2 linked regions of the Cohaesibacter sp. ES.047 genome follow. The protein of the gene in region 2 interacts with the protein of the main gene of each other region in a pairwise test. Links are inferred from orthologs where the notes say so. Each region holds a gene or a part of one and is shown on either strand. Other genes may lie near its edges.

Region 1 (8,203 bases), 3.6 Mb from region 2 along the record:
GAAATAGACAAAGATAATCAAGAAAACGGATCGAATGCCGTTGGCGCCACATTAGCACCGACAAACACAAGGCACCAAGCCCTCTATTGGCGCGCCGGATCATTCACCGCAAGATCGTGCAAAAGACAAACCACATCTGGCGCTACATGTAGGATCCAATCTTCGAGGTTTCCAACATGATCCCGGTTCTTTTTCTCTCCACTGTGCTCATCTGGGGTACGACATGGCTCGCCATTGCATTGCAGGCTGGCCCAGTCCCCGTGCTTGTCTCTGTTTTCTATCGGTTTGCCCTCGCCGGCATCCTCTTTCTGTTCATTCTGGCCGTAACCGGTCGCTTGCGTCTGCCAAAACGCGAGCATCAAGTCTGGCTCGTGGCACAGGCCCTCTGCCTCTTCAGCCTCAATTTCATCTGCTTTTATCATGCCGTTCACTACATCCCGTCGGGATTGGAATCGTTGATCTTCTCGCTGTCCACCATCTTCAATGCCCTCAACGCCCGGATTTTCTATGGTGAGAGAATCAGCGGCAAGGTCATTCTTGCCAGCCTGCTCGGTATCAGTGGACTGGTGCTGCTGTTCGGCCGTGACATCCTTGATGCTGATGCATCAGGCACGCTGACCGGCGTCGGCCTTGCCATGCTGGGCACCCTGTTCTTTTCCCTTGGCAACATGGTCTCGCGTCGCAACAGCAGGGAAGGCATCTCTCCTGTCTTCGCCAACGCCTGGGCCATGAGCTATGGCGCGATTGTCCTGATGCTGCTCATCATACTCACGGGAACACCACTCATAGCCCCTCCAGACGCCACCTATCTGGGAGCGCTGCTTTATCTCGCGGCCATCGGTTCGATTGTTGGCTTCAGCACATATCTCATTCTGGTCGCCCGGATCGGGTCGGCGCGCGCGGCCTATGCCACCGTCCTGTTCCCGATCATCGCCCTTGGCTTGTCGACCGTGTTTGAAGGCTATGTCTGGCACTGGACAGGCTTTGTGGGACTTGGCCTCGCGCTTCTGGGCAACATCGTCATCTTCGCCCCCAGCCGCCGACCCCGCCGCACAGCGCCCATCGCCAAGGATGCAGAGACGGTTGCCTCTTCATAACGACCCGGGCCCATACCTTATGAACACCCAAGATCCGACAGGGCCGCACGGATGGCGTCAAACGGCTCTGTTCTTGGTTCGGCCCCCAGAAGCGTAAGGAGGCGGTGATTATCGAGCCGCAAGGGATATTTCCAATGCGGAATGATCTCGGCCACTTCACGCGGGAACCCGCCAAATGGGGCCAGAAGCCGAAAAAGCCACCACGGCATCGACCAGACCGGCAGTTTTCGGCCAACCGCCTGTCTTATGCCGCCGGTCATCACGAGGCCCGTATCGTCATAGATGCCCTCAAAATGCACCACCTCGAAAGGAAGCAACTCAGCCTCCCGATCCAGTAACATGGCGAAGGCTTCACCAAGATCAGGCAGATAGGCCCAGCTGTGCCCGGCCCGGATCGCCGGATTGACAATGCGTTTCAACCGCTTTCCTCTTGCCACCATGGCCTGAGAAAACCAGCTAGAACCAGCGCCTGGACCAAAGAAGTCGCCGGCTCTGAGGATGAGCACCGGCACTTCGGCTGAAACTGCCCGCAACGCACGTTCCATTTCAACCCTGATCCGGCCCTTGCGGCTGTTGCCGTCCTGCTCGGTCATTTCATCGATGACGCCATGGCTTGCTGCATCAAAATTGTATATCGTGCCCTGCAACACGAGGCGCGCACCGCCCACGGACCGGGCGGCAGCGATGCTGTTTTCCAGCATCGGCATCACCAGCTTGTCCCAGTTTTGGTAGCCGGGAGGGTTCACCGCATGAACAATCACACTCACCCCATCAGCGGCACGCATCACATCATCAAGAACCAGAGCATCGCCCCTGATCCACTCGATGGGGGTGCTTGACGCCGCTTGTGATTTTTCCAGATTGCGCACCATTCCGCGCACCTGCCATCCACGCTCTTATCGGACCGGACCGCAGCGTACCCGACATCGCTTTTGTGAAATCTATGGACGGGACCATGGAGGCCAGCAATTGGGTCATGCGATGCGACAGTCATCCGGCCATGCTCGCCGCTGCCCGCGCAGGGCTGGGGATCGCAATCGCCCAGATCCCGACGATCAAAACCGATCCGCGCCTTCAGATACTGCTCCCCGACCTCGAGCTTCCCCGTCTTGATACATGGGTCGTCACCCATGAAGACTTGCGTCATGTCCCCAAGGTTCGAGCGCTTTTTGACCGGTTGGTCGAGGGGTTCAAGACCTATCGCTAACCCCACCCGCTTAGCCGGCACCCACTTCGACATCGACAACACCGGGAATGGCTTTCATCGCACGGCCCACTTCCGGCGAAACATAATATTTCCCGTTGATCCGCATTTCGACTTCGCAGTCGCCGTCGTCCAGCATCACGATGACAGATACGTCTCCATCCCCTCTGTCATCAAGCTGTGCCTTGAGCGATGTAAGGGGTTTGGGGTCGCGCACAAACACCCGCATGCTCTTCTGGATGCTGCCGCCATCAAGAGGTCGCACATTGTTGATGCGCACCGAAACGCCCTCAGGCCTGAGATCTGCACCGACCTCCAGAATGACCGTCTTGCCCGGCTCAAGCATATCGCGGAACCGATGCAGGGCTTCAGAGAACAGCACCGCCTCATAGGCCCCGGTGGGGTCAGAAATATTGATGATCCCCATGCGGTTCCCAGTCTTGGTCTTGCGCTCCTGACGACCGGTAATGGTGCCGGCCAAACGCCCCGCGCTCGCTCCCTGCTTTACGGCAGCCTCAAAAGGTTGCCAGAACTGGACGCGCATTTTCTCAAGCTGAGGGGTGTAGTCATCAAGCGGATGAGCTGACAGATAAAAGCCAATGACGCTATATTCTTTCTGAAGCTTTTCCTCATTGGTCCACGGACGCGCATTGGGCATGGGCAACGGCGCGGCCTCTTCCTCACCAAACAAGCCTCCCTGCCCCGAAGACGAATCCCGGGCGTGGCTCGCCGCTTCCCCCATGATGACATCAACAGCCGCAACCACTTGAGCCCTGTTGGGGCTCAGCACATCGAATGTCCCGGCCGCAGCAAGGTTTTCGATGGTCCGCTTGTTCAGAACACGCGGGCTGATGCGTTTGGCAAAATCGGCCAGATCCTTGAACGGCTTGTCGCCCCGCACGTCCATGATGTGCTCGGCCGCGGGGTGGCCAACGCCCTTGATCGCCGCCATGGAATAGATGATTGCACCATCCTTCACGACAAATTCAACACCGGACTCGTTGATCGATGGCGGCCGTACCTCGATGCCAAGACGAATGGCATCCCGGCGATATTCGGCCAGTTTGTCGGTGTTGTTCATATCCAGCGTCATGATCCCGGCGAGGAACTCGACCGGATAATTCGCCTTCATATAAGCCGTCTGATAGGCGACGAGCGCATAGGCGGCGGCGTGTGACTTGTTGAAGCCATAGTCGGCAAACTTGGCAACAAGGTCATAGATCTCGGAGGCCTGTTCACGCGGCACCCCGCGCTCCTCGGCACCATCACAGAAAAAGACCCGCTGCTTTTCCATCTCCTCGCGGATTTTCTTACCCATCGCGCGGCGCAGCATATCAGCTTGGCCAAGAGAATAGCCCGACAGGATCTGGGCGATCTGCATCACTTGTTCCTGATAGATGATGATGCCGTAGGTCTCCTTGAGCACGGGCTCAAGCAGCTCATGCAGATAGTCGGGCTTTTCCTCGCCCCTCTTGCGCGCGCAATAGACCGGAATGTTGGCCATCGGGCCGGGCCGGTAGAGCGCCACAATAGCAATGATGTCCTCGAACTGGTCAGGCTGCATGTCGAGCAGGGCCTTGCGCATGCCCATACTTTCCAGCTGGAACACGCCGACGGTTTCACCCTTGGCAAGAATTTCATAGGACGCAGGATCGTCAATGGGGATTTCCGCCAGATTGATCTCGATCCCGCGCTGTGCCACGAACCGAACGGCGGTTTGTAGAACCGTCAGTGTCTTGAGGCCCAAAAAGTCGAACTTGACCAGCCCGGCCTGTTCCACCCACTTCATGTTATATTGCGTCACCGGCATGTCGGAACGCGGGTCCCGGTACATGGGGACCAGCTTGTCGAGCGAGCGGTCGCCGATTACGATCCCCGCCGCATGGGTCGACGCATGCCGATATAGTCCCTCGAGTTTGAGCGAAATGTTGATCAGGCGATCAACGATCTCTTCTTGCTGTCGGGCTTCCTTGAGGCGCGGCTCCTGCTGAAGTGCTTCAGGGAGCGAAACCGATACGGCCCCTTTCATGGGGACCATCTTGCACAGCTTGTCGACCTGCCCGAACGGCATCTGAAGGACACGACCAACGTCGCGCAAAACGGCGCGCGCCTGCAGCGTTCCATAAGTAATGATCTGCCCCACATTGTCCCGACCATACTTGCCTTGAACATAGTGGATCACTTCCTCGCGCCGGTCCTGACAGAAGTCGATGTCAAAGTCAGGCATCGAGACGCGTTCTGGGTTGAGAAAGCGTTCGAAAAGCAGCGCAAAGCGCAAGGGATCAAGGTCAGTAATGGTCAGCGACCAGGCCACGACTGAGCCTGCACCCGAACCACGCCCCGGCCCCACCGGAATATCTTGATCCTTTGCCCATTTGATAAAGTCAGAGACGATAAGGAAATAGCCCGGAAACTTCATGGATTGAATGATATCAAGTTCGAATTCGAGGCGATCCCAATAGTCTTTTTCTTCCTTGCCCGGCGCCAAACCATAAACATCAAGTCGCTGCTGTAGGCCTTCCTTAGCCTGCCGTCTCAACTCAGCCGCCTCGTGACGCTCCGCTTCTTCCGGGTCGGCGTCAGCACCGGCAAAACGGGGCAAAATGGGATTGATGGTCCGGGCACGCGTGCTGCAGCGACGCGCAATCTCGATGGTGTTTTCCAGCGCCTCTGGCAGATCGGAGAAGAGCGCTGCCATTTCATCCTGAGACTTGAAATAATGCTCTGCGGTGAGTTGGCGTCGATCATCCTGAATGAGGACTTTACCCGCGGCAATCGCAATCAGCGCATCATGGGCTTCGAAATCGTCCCGCTCGGCGAAGTAGACATCGTTGGTCGCAACCAGCGGAATGGCCAACGCATAGGCGAGATCAAGAATCTGCGGCTCCACAATTGCCTCATGAGCCATACCGTGGCGCATGATCTCAACATAAAGGCGATCCTCGTAAATATCGTGAAGAGCCTTGAGCCGGTGGCGCGCAGAATCGGTATGATGATTGAACAAAAGCCGATCAACCGGACCATTGCCACCGCCAGTCAGGCAGATGACACCCTCGGCGAACTCCGCGAGGTCCTCGACGAGAACATGGGGGTCCTGGTCATCGTGCGGCTGAAGGAAGGACCGGGATACGAGACGCACCAGATTAGACCATCCGGTGTCGGTCGCTCCGATCAGCACGAGGGTTGGAAAGTGGGTATGGCCGACACCGCCGAAATCTCCGTCGTGAAAGTCGACCTCGACCTGACACCCCAGAATCGGCTGCAGGCCCTCGCCCGCCGCTTTTTGCGAAAACTCCAGCGCCCCGAAAAGGTTTCGTGTGTCCGTAATGGCCACGGCAGGCATCTCAGCCGCCTTGGCCGTCTTGATCAGCTTGCCAACCGGCAAGGCCCCTTCCAGAAGAGAGTAGGCAGAGTGAACATGAAGGTGCAGGAATTTGAGATCGCTTGAGACCCCAGTTACCGCCCCTTCCGTCGTCGGCATCTCAGACATAACACTCCAGCCTCTTGATCATGATCGGTTACGCGCTGCGAAGGCAGCATGAAAGACAAGAGAATAGAAAATGACCTGCGAGTCGCATAGCCAGCCAGCATGCTTTTCGTGTTTATACCCAGCCCCCGCTGATCCTCACGCAAAAGCAAGCCAAGATATCAACAGTCCATCCACTAAACGAGAATTTGCGTCCACACCGTCAACATGGACATGAAGGTAACCAGCGAGCCAAGAGCGAGTACATCACGAATAAGCATTGAAATCCCCTAAGGTTCGTTCTCTATTTAAACCCATTATGTATTTGTTTTGTTCTTTATTCAAGACATTTTTCGACAGAATGCTGTCACTGGAAAAATTAGCATTTACAGAAAGTTACAAGCGGAAAAGCACAAATTGTTCACAAACTGTTCCAGTGGCAGCAGTATCCATGCCACGCATCCACAAGGCGTGGACAGCGTTTGGAAGACGTGAGTATGGGCTCACTTTAGGACACAGCTTATCCTCAGCTGCTCCACAGCCTGATCAACAAATGGACACACCTGTCAGGTCACCGCCAGCCGAACAGCTGCGGATAAATCGAGGTGTGAAAAAGAAAAGGGCTAAAGCTCGACAACCTTGCCATCAACAAGGGTGATCTGTCGATCCATGCGCTCGGCAAGAAACAGATTGTGCGTGGCCACAAGCGCGGCGATGCCAGATTGCTTGACCAGTGAATTGAGCGCCTTGAACACATATTCCGACGTGGTCGGATCGAGGTTGCCAGTCGGCTCGTCAGCGAACAGAACGCGCGGCGCGTTTGCCATGGCACGGGCAATGGCCACCCTCTGTTGCTCACCCCCGGACAACTCGGCAGGACGATGCGAACCCCGGTGATCGATTCTCATATAACTGAGCAGTTCCTTGGCCCGGCTTTCGGCTTCGCCGAGCTTTTCGCCATGGATCAACTGCGGCAGCACGACATTCTCGATGGCCGAGAACTCCGCGAGCAGGTGGTGAAACTGGTAGACGAACCCAATCTCGTTGCGCCGCGTAAGGGTGCGAGCCCGGTCAGGCGCATTACTCTGGGCCTTACCTGCGATATAAACTTCACCTTCGTTCGGTCGTTCCAGAAGGCCCGCCACATGCAACAAGGTCGACTTGCCAGCCCCTGATGGCGCAACAAGAGCAACCATTTCGCCCGCATACACCGACAGATCAATGTCATCGAGCACCATAAGCTTGTTTTCGGCCTGCTCATAGTAGCGTGTCACATTGCGAAGCGCCAATAGCGGCTCTCCCCTGTGATCGACTGGCGCACCCGTATAGGCGAAATCGCTGACCTCATCCGCCTGCCCGGACGGCCCTGCCCCGGCGTAGTTGGCGCCCTCTGAGGGGGGCATTTCCGAGGTTTGAGAGACAGAGGTTGGCATCACCGGCACATACGTTTGCTCTGCAGCCTCAGCGCCGCGTCCGGTCAGACCGGAAAAAACGCCGCGCCCAGACACGTCCTTCACGCTTTTCTTTTTCTCTTCTTCAGACAGCACAGGCCAAAAGAAACTCTTCCTTTTATTCATAGCGCAGCGCCTCCACCGGATCGAGGGTCGCGGCACGCCAGGCCGGATAGAGCGTTGCCAGGAAAGAAAGCAGCAAGGCGATGATCAGAACGGAAACGGTCTCGGTGAAATTCATTTCCGCTGGCAGCTTTGACAGGAAATACAGCTCCGGCGAGAACAACTCGGTGCTGGTTATCCAGGAAACAAACTGGCGGATACTCTCGATATTCAGGCAAACAACCAACCCGAGCGCAAACCCAGCCATCGTTCCGACAAAGCCGATGGCCGCTCCGGTGATCATGAAAATGCGCATGATCGAGGATCGTGTCGCGCCCATTGTCCTGAGGATCGCGATATCGCTGCCCTTGTCCTTAACCAGCATGATCAGGCCGGAAATGATGTTGAGGGCCGCAACCAGAATGATCAGCGTGAGGATGATGAACATCAGATTGCGCTCCACCTCGAGCGCAGAGAAGAAGGTGACATTGCGAAAGCGCCAATCGGTGATATAGACCTGTCGCCCCAGCGCTTCTTCAATCGCAGGACGGATCGCACCAACAGCGTCGGGATCATCGACATAGACCTCGATTGCAGATGCCTTGCCGTCATGATTGAAATAGGTCTGGGCATGTTCGAGCGGCATGAAAATGAAGGTGCCGTCATACTCGCTCATGCCGATCTCGAACACCGCCTTGACCGGATAGGCCTTGATGCGCGGTGCCACACCCATGGGCGTGACCGCACCATTGGGCGAGATCAGCTTGACGCTGTCACCTGCAACAACCCCGAGCGTCCGCGCAAGACGCGAGCCAAGGGCGATGCCCTCCTGATCATCAAAGTCATCAAACGAGCCCTGAAGGACTTTTTGTGAGACGAGATT
Region 2 (7,041 bases):
GAAGGCCAAAGGTGTGAACATGCCGATCAACGGCAATGCTGCGCATCGGGATGAGAGCATTGCCAGCGGCGGCAATGGGACCCATGTCCCTGTCTTCATCTTCGTGAGGCGGCATTTCCTTGAAGAAAATATAGGAGGGGTTCTCCGCCAACAGGGACAGTCCATCCGCACCACTTGATCGGACATGCTCCATGAGGGTGTCCATGCTGATGCTGTCGGGCGTAAAAACACCCTTTTCTATCAATATCTTACCTATAGAGCGATAGGGATGGCCCGATTTGCCGTCAAATCCGACGCGCAATTGGGAGCCATCTTCAAGGATGATCCGGGCCGATCCCTGAATGTGGATGATATAGGCGTCAATGGCGCTTTTGAGCCACACAAGCTCGAGGCCCTCATCATCCAGCCCACCTGCCATGATGTCCTTGCGGCTGAGATGAAGCTGAAGACCATCGGGGGTTTTTCGGGCAAAACTGGTCTCTGGCGTGAAGCCTGAGGTGCTTGCCTCGTCCGCACTGATGGCGATGAGATCAGATGGCCTTTTATGAAGAGGGACGGAAAACGCGGCATTTGCGCTTCTGCGCCCTTCGAACACCGGCTCGTAATAGCCAGTCAACAGCTCTGGGCCGGTCAGCTCGACCGGCGTGAAATGATCCTCGAAGAAGGCGCGCGCCTCTGAACGGCCCATTCCTTCACACTCAAGGGCAAGTCTTGCAATAGCGACCAGATCTTCGGAGGCCGCACTGCCCGCCCGCATGGTGGGTGGGCGCGTCACGATGGCGCGGGCAGAATGCCAAAAGGCGGCAAAAGCCGCCTCATGATCGTGGGAAGTCCAGCCAGCAAGGTCAGCAAAAGAGATATTGGTGCGACCTGCCATAAGCTGCAACGCTCCTAGTTTTGTGTCGTCGGGGGCCTAAGGGCCGCCCGACTCGCTATCCTTCAAAGAGAATCAGCCAACCTATCATTGCGCTGATTCGGTGCCGACCAACTTCCAGTTCGGGTTGCGGCTGGACATGTCGCGACTGAAAGTCCAGATGTCGGTGACATCATCGATGGCGTTCGGATCGCCTTCGATGACATGGCCAACATCATCCTTGGTGCAAGAGGTGATGGCGGAGACGAAGCGCACCGTGATCTGGGCTTCCTTGCCTTCCACTTCTGCCTCGACGATGGAGGACTTGTTGATACCGATGAAGGTGAACTCAACCCGCAGATTCTGCGCTTCGCGTTCATCGAGAGCCTGACTGAAACCAGCGAACACATCGGCAGCAAGGAGCTTCTTGAGCGTCTTGCGATCCCCTTGAGCGAAGGCCGTGACAATCATTTCGTATGCGACACGAGACCCGGAAATAAAGCCCTCAGGATCAAAATTCTTATCGAGTGCCATCAACTGGCTCAGCGCAGCATTGAGACTGGATCCACTGGGTGCGATCTTTTCAAGGCGCTTGGCCTTCTCGTCTTCGCTTTCCTGCTGGACGGGTCGATCGGGCAGGGAAATCACATTGTCGCCGACATCGTCTGCGGTCGGTGCCTTGTTGCCTTCCGTCTTGTCCGGATCGGCATAGGGATCATAGGGTTCGCGCTCGTTACCCGTTCTGGTCCCCAAGACGTCGCGCAACCGCATGAATAGAACGACCGCGATAACGAGGAAGATGATCGTAATGAAGTCGAAGGATTCGAACATAGGCTTTCCCTGGATCCTTGGTTTTTTGCAGAAAAGACCTGCAAGTCTGATAATTCTTTCTATATGTAGGGGAGGGCTCTTTGCAATTCCAGAAATGAAGCAGCCTGAACCGTAAAAAACACAGGCTTTTAGGGAGTCGTCCGAAATTCAATGCATAGATCGCTCTTTCCCTTCGTTCCATTCCTGCTTCTGATCGTTCCAGTTCTGGAAATCGGGGTCTTTATCATCGTCGGTGGACAAATCGGCGTTGTGCCGACCCTTCTTGGAATCGTGCTCACTGCGCTCATCGGAACCGTTCTCTTGCGTCAGCAGGGATTCGCCCTGATTGCCAAAGCGCAATCGCAAATGGATCAGGGGAAAATTCCGGGCAAGGAGCTGGCACACGGCGTCATGCTGCTGGCTGCCGGGCTCTTGTTGCTGACCCCGGGCTTTGTGACCGACACCTTCGGTTTTCTTTTGCTGGTTCCCTCCATTCGGGATCTGATTTTCCACAGCATCAAGAATCGCCTGATTGTGACCGGTATGCAGGGACAGGCCGGTTTTTCCGCGCACACGCGTGGCCAGACCGGAGGTACCTATTATGAAAGCCATACCTATCGTGCCAACCCCGGAGCCTCGCAATCCGGTCGGCGCACCGGTCCGTCTGACCCATCGATCATCGATCTTGATGACGATGAATTCGACGAAGTGCAAAGACACGATGCCCTAACCTCTGATGCCCCCCATGACAACGGGGCGCCAAAAGACGACAAGTCCCCTTGGGAGAAGTCGTAAGCCTTTGGCCCTTTTCCCACACTGCCACGGAATCGTCGCATAAACCTGAACAAAATCGGCGAAATGCCGACCCTTGCGGGGGGTTCACCTTGTTTCGATCCCGTCAGCATGCTAGGCGCATAGGGAATAGGGGTTTTAAAAAAATCCACACCTGTCTTAACTCAAGCTATCAGGGAAGAGTTTAATGAGCGACGCACAAGAAAATGGCGCTAGCGCTGAAGGCCAGGATCTTCAAATGCCCGGCCTGCGCATTCTGGCGCAATACACCAAGGATCTATCTTTCGAGAACCCGAACGCTCCTGACTCCCTGCGTCCGCGCGAAAATTCTCCGGAAATCAACGTTCAGATCAATGTCAATGCGACCCCGCTTTCCGAGACCGAATTCGAGGCAGAGCTGACGCTCAACGCCACGGCCAAGGACGGGGAAACAACCATGTTCAACGTCGAATTGCTCTATGCCGGCGTTTTCTCGATCTCCAACGTTCCGCAGGAACAGCTGCATCCGTTCGTCATGATCGAGTGCCCACGCATGCTGTTCCCGTTCGCCCGTCAGATCATCTCTGATGCGACCGCACGGGGTGGTTTCCCTCCACTGAACGTCGATCCCATTGATTTCTCTGCACTTTATCGTCAGCGTATGATGGAATTGGCCGCTCAGGAACAGGCCAAACAGCCGACGCAGTAAGCGGTTCAACATAGAATTACAAAAGCCGGTTGATCTGGGATCAACCGGCTTTTTTTGTTTGCTCACTTGGTTGGACGATTTTGTTGCCAGTTTCACGTGAATCCACTCAGTCACCCTTGCATTCAGGGCGCCTATGGCTTTGGTATAGCCCAAACCGGTTCAAGATGGGTCTTCACCAGTGGCCTCAGGCTCCGTCTGAGGCAGATAACGCGCCCAGAGGCTGTCACCCTTGATTTCTTTCAGAAACGTCTGATGACGCTCAATCTCCTCTGCTGACAGGCGTAGCGGCAGGGGGGCCGGTCTTTGTTTGGCAGGCTCGCGATAGCGTTTCGACCATTCCTCCTGTTCGCCCGAAGACGACAGATCCTGATCCTCGGCCGAAAGCATGAGGTTGGTCTGGCGACCGCCAATCAGTTCGAGATAAACGTCAGCGAGTATCTCACTATCGAGCAGAGCGCCGTGGAGCGTTCGCTTGGTGCTGTCGATACTGAAGCGACTGCACAGGGCATCAAGACTGTTGGGGCCTGCAGGAAATCTCTGGCGGGCCATCGCCAGCGTATCAATCACAAGGTCATTGTCGATTTTCGCAAAACCTGCTTTTTCCAGTTCCCAATTGAGAAATTTGACGTCAAAGCTCGCGTTGTGCGCGATGATTGGCGTGTCCTTGATGAAATCATGAAAATCCTGAGCGATCTCGGCAAATTTGGGCTTGTCGGACAGAAACTCCTCTGAGAGACCATGAACCTTGAAGGCCTCTTCGGGCATATCGCGCTCAGGGTTGATATAGACGTGGTAATTGTTGGGCGTTGGAAGATGGTTGATCAGTTCGACACAACCGATCTCGACCACGCGATCCCCGGTGAAGGGATCGAGCCCGGTGGTTTCCGTATCAAACACGATTTCCCGTAAAGCCATTTACTTGGTCTGCCTTTTCTCTCACGCATCGCTCGTCAAGGATCAGCGCATTCTTGCTATCCATGTCGTTGCTGCAAAGTATGGGTTATTCGCGCGTTTGTGCAAAGCGGCTTTTGATCTGATCGAGGATCTCATCCACCTGCGCCCGGGTTTCTTCCAGTGGAAGACCGGTGTCGACCACATAATCCGCTTTTTGCCGTTTGTCCGCATCGGGGATCTGTTTGGCCTTGATGGCCTCAAATTTCTCTTCTGTCATGCCTTCTCTGGCAAGCACACGGGCGCGTTGTACGTCTTCAGGTGCAGAGACAACAACAACTGCATCAAATCGATCCTCAGCCCCCGTTTCGAACAACAGCGGGATGTCGATGAGCACCATGTCCGCCCCGGCATCCTCTGCGCGTTGATAAAAGGCCAGTTCGCGATCGCGCACCAGCGGGTGGATGATGGCTTCCAGCCGCTTCATAGCCTCGGGCTTGCCGATCACATGCTTGGAGAGTTTGGCCCGATCCACGCCGTCAGGGCCGGTGGTGCCGGGAAATTCAGCTTCAATGAGCGGCACAGCTGCGGATCGGTAAAGCGCGTGAACCGCTGCATCGGCATCATGAAGCGGACAGCCGTGGGCCTCGAACATGGCACCCACTGTTGATTTCCCCATACCGATCGAACCCGTCAATCCTAGTCTGATCATGATGATGCCTGATCTTGACCCAGCACCAATGTGCGCACGTCATCCGTGACCTCCGGCCGAGTGCCGAACCAACGCTCAAAACCGGGGACAGCCTGATGAAGCAACATGCCAAGGCCATCGACAATCGGATTGCCGCGGTCCCGCGCCGTCTCCAACAAGCCGGTGATGAGGGGCGTATAGACAATGTCGGTGACAAGAGCCGTTCGGGGCAAAGCGGCCAAATCAAGCTCAAGGGATGGCTGGCCGGACATGCCGAGCGACGACGTGTTGACCAATAGATCGATATCCTCAAGCAGACTTTCCCGTTCATCCCAATCGGCGACGGTGATGGCCTTTCCCATATCAAGCGCATCGAAGTGGAGAGCAAGCGCTTCGGCCCTTTGCCTGGTTCGATTCACAACCGTAACCTTTTCGAACCCGCGCTCGATCAGACCATGGACGATGGGCCGCGCCGCGCCACCTGCGCCCAGCACCAGAGCCTTACTCTTTGCATTTTTGTCCCAGCCCGCATGTCCATGATCGAGATTGGCGAGAAAACCGTAGCCGTCCGTGTTATCGGCGTGGATCTTGCCGTCCTCCAGCCAGAGCGTGTTGGCAGCTCCGAGCCTCTTGGCCGTGGGATGCACGACATCCACAAGGGAAAGCACCGTTTCCTTATGGGGAATGGTGACATTGCCGCCAACAAAACCGTTATCCGCCAGACCTTTGATGAAGCTCTCAAGCTTGTCGGGTTCCACCGCGATTTTCTCGTAGGATCCGATGAGCCCATAGGTTTCGAGCCAATGGCTGTGGATGGCAGGTGACTTGGAATGGGAAATCGGCCAGCCGATTACGAATGCCTTGGCAGAGTGTATCAGATCGGACTGTTGGCTGCGTGGTGATGGCTGCATGGATCAGAATTCCAGATGTTGGTGCGCGCGCAAATAGGACAGAAGCGGCAGCATGGGCAATCCCAGAATGGTGAAATAGTCGCCTTCGATCTTCTCGAAAAGCTGTATTCCAAGACCCTCAAGCTGATAGCAACCGACGCTGGAACGGACCTGATCGCCGACGCGCGCCATATAGTGACCGATTTCTGCGGGTGAGAGGTCGCGCATGGTAAGCGTTGCGCTGGAGACGTAACTCCACAAGGTGATGCCATCCTTCACACAAGCGACTGCGGAATGAAGCTGATGGGTTTGGCCAGCAAGATCAAGAAGCTGTCTTCGGGCCGCCGCATCATCAGCCGGTTTGTTGAAGCGGCGATCTCCCAGACCCAATGTCTGATCCGCACCGATCACCAGACAGCCGGGATTGCGATCAGAAACGTCAATGGCCTTCACACCTGCGAGCAATTCGGCGATGTCTTGAGGCGTGCCACCGGTATCGACGAGTGGTTGTTCTGCGGCACGTTCATCAATTTCAGCGGCAACACACTCGAACGTCAGTCCGGCATTGCTTAAAAGGGTGGCGCGCGCTTGGCTTTTGGATGCAAGGATTAGCGGATACATGGTCTCGTTTGTCTCTCTCGTTATATGTAACGACCTTTAAAAGAGTTGCGGGTCGAACGGAACCTCTGCTTTGAATTTTGTCCAACGGGTTACAGTCAGGGTCACTCCGGCCTGAGCCGTTCCATTTTATGGCGTTGGTCCTGATAGAGACTGTAGATCTCGGCTGCTGTCTCCTCAATGGATTTGCGGGTCACATCCAGAATTGGCCATTGATGGATCTGGCAGAGGCGGCGCGTGTAGGCGATTTCTTCGTTGATCAGCATGCGATTGAGATAATCGCTGCTCTCCTGATCGGCGGGCAGCCCGAGAAGCCGGTGCTGGCGGATCTCCAAAATTTTTCGCGGGCTTGCGACAAGGCCGATCACCAATGGGTGTCGCGCCTGTTCCAGCTCATTGGGAATGGGGAAATTGCTCACGATGGGAATGTTGGCGACGCGAAGCCCGCGCTGCGCAAGATAGAGTGATGTCGGGGTCTTGGTGGTTCTGGAAATGCCCAGAATGACGACGTCGGCTGTCTCGAGAGACTGCAGCGCCTGACCATCGTCATGATACATAGTGTAATTGAGCGCTTCGATCCGCTGAAAGTAGTTGGCATCGAGGCTGTGCTGGGCTGCGACCTGATGACTTTGCCGGGATCCGAGATAGGAATGAAAGAGGTCAAAAACAGATGCCAATATATTGTAGGCCGGCACATGCAATGCCGCGCAAGACTCCTCGAGCCTTGTTGCGTGATCGGCATTGACCAGCGTGTAAAGAACAATCCCCGGCTCGGTCTCAATCTGCTCCAGAATGGCTGAAATCTGGC

Evidence for each region.
Region 1: the proteins of dnaQ (region 2) and dnaE interact in binary tests that used the Escherichia coli proteins (3 or more experiments, as listed by UniProt). The link is inferred for Cohaesibacter sp. ES.047 from one-to-one orthologs.

The regions. Positions count from the first base shown.
Region 1 is NZ_LT907844.1:4,370,773-4,378,975, forward strand. Bases 2,115-6,185 are described here. They hold dnaE (DNA polymerase III subunit alpha), read right to left. Parts: upstream 5,792-6,185; coding sequence 2,315-5,791; downstream 2,115-2,314. Other genes in these bases: CPH65_RS20030 (LysR substrate-binding domain-containing protein), read left to right, coding at 2,115-2,304. Also shown: CPH65_RS20020 (DMT family transporter), read left to right, coding at 177-1,097; CPH65_RS20025 (epimerase), read right to left, coding at 1,115-1,978; more of CPH65_RS20030, read left to right, coding at 2,041-2,114; CPH65_RS20040 (ABC transporter ATP-binding protein), read right to left, coding at 6,391-7,056; CPH65_RS20045 (lipoprotein-releasing ABC transporter permease subunit), read right to left, coding at 7,337-8,203. UniProt on the Escherichia coli protein: DNA polymerase III is a complex, multichain enzyme responsible for most of the replicative synthesis in bacteria. This DNA polymerase also exhibits 3' to 5' exonuclease activity. The alpha chain is the DNA polymerase catalytic subunit.
Region 2 is NZ_LT907844.1:768,169-775,209, forward strand. The notes cover bases 2,181-5,089. They hold dnaQ (DNA polymerase III subunit epsilon), read right to left. Parts: upstream 4,059-5,089; coding sequence 3,303-4,058; downstream 2,181-3,302. Other genes in these bases: CPH65_RS03415 (FxsA family protein), read left to right, coding at 2,181-2,458; secB (protein-export chaperone SecB), read left to right, coding at 2,643-3,143; coaE (dephospho-CoA kinase), read right to left, coding at 4,144-4,746; CPH65_RS03435 (shikimate dehydrogenase), read right to left, coding at 4,743-5,089. Outside these bases: CPH65_RS03405 (murein transglycosylase A), read right to left, coding at 1-877; CPH65_RS03410 (Tim44/TimA family putative adaptor protein), read right to left, coding at 962-1,684; more of CPH65_RS03415, read left to right, coding at 1,835-2,180; more of CPH65_RS03435, read right to left, coding at 5,090-5,636; CPH65_RS03440 (Maf-like protein), read right to left, coding at 5,640-6,236; CPH65_RS03445 (pyruvate, water dikinase regulatory protein), read right to left, coding at 6,338-7,041. UniProt on the Escherichia coli protein: DNA polymerase III is a complex, multichain enzyme responsible for most of the replicative synthesis in bacteria. The epsilon subunit contain the editing function and is a proofreading 3'-5' exonuclease.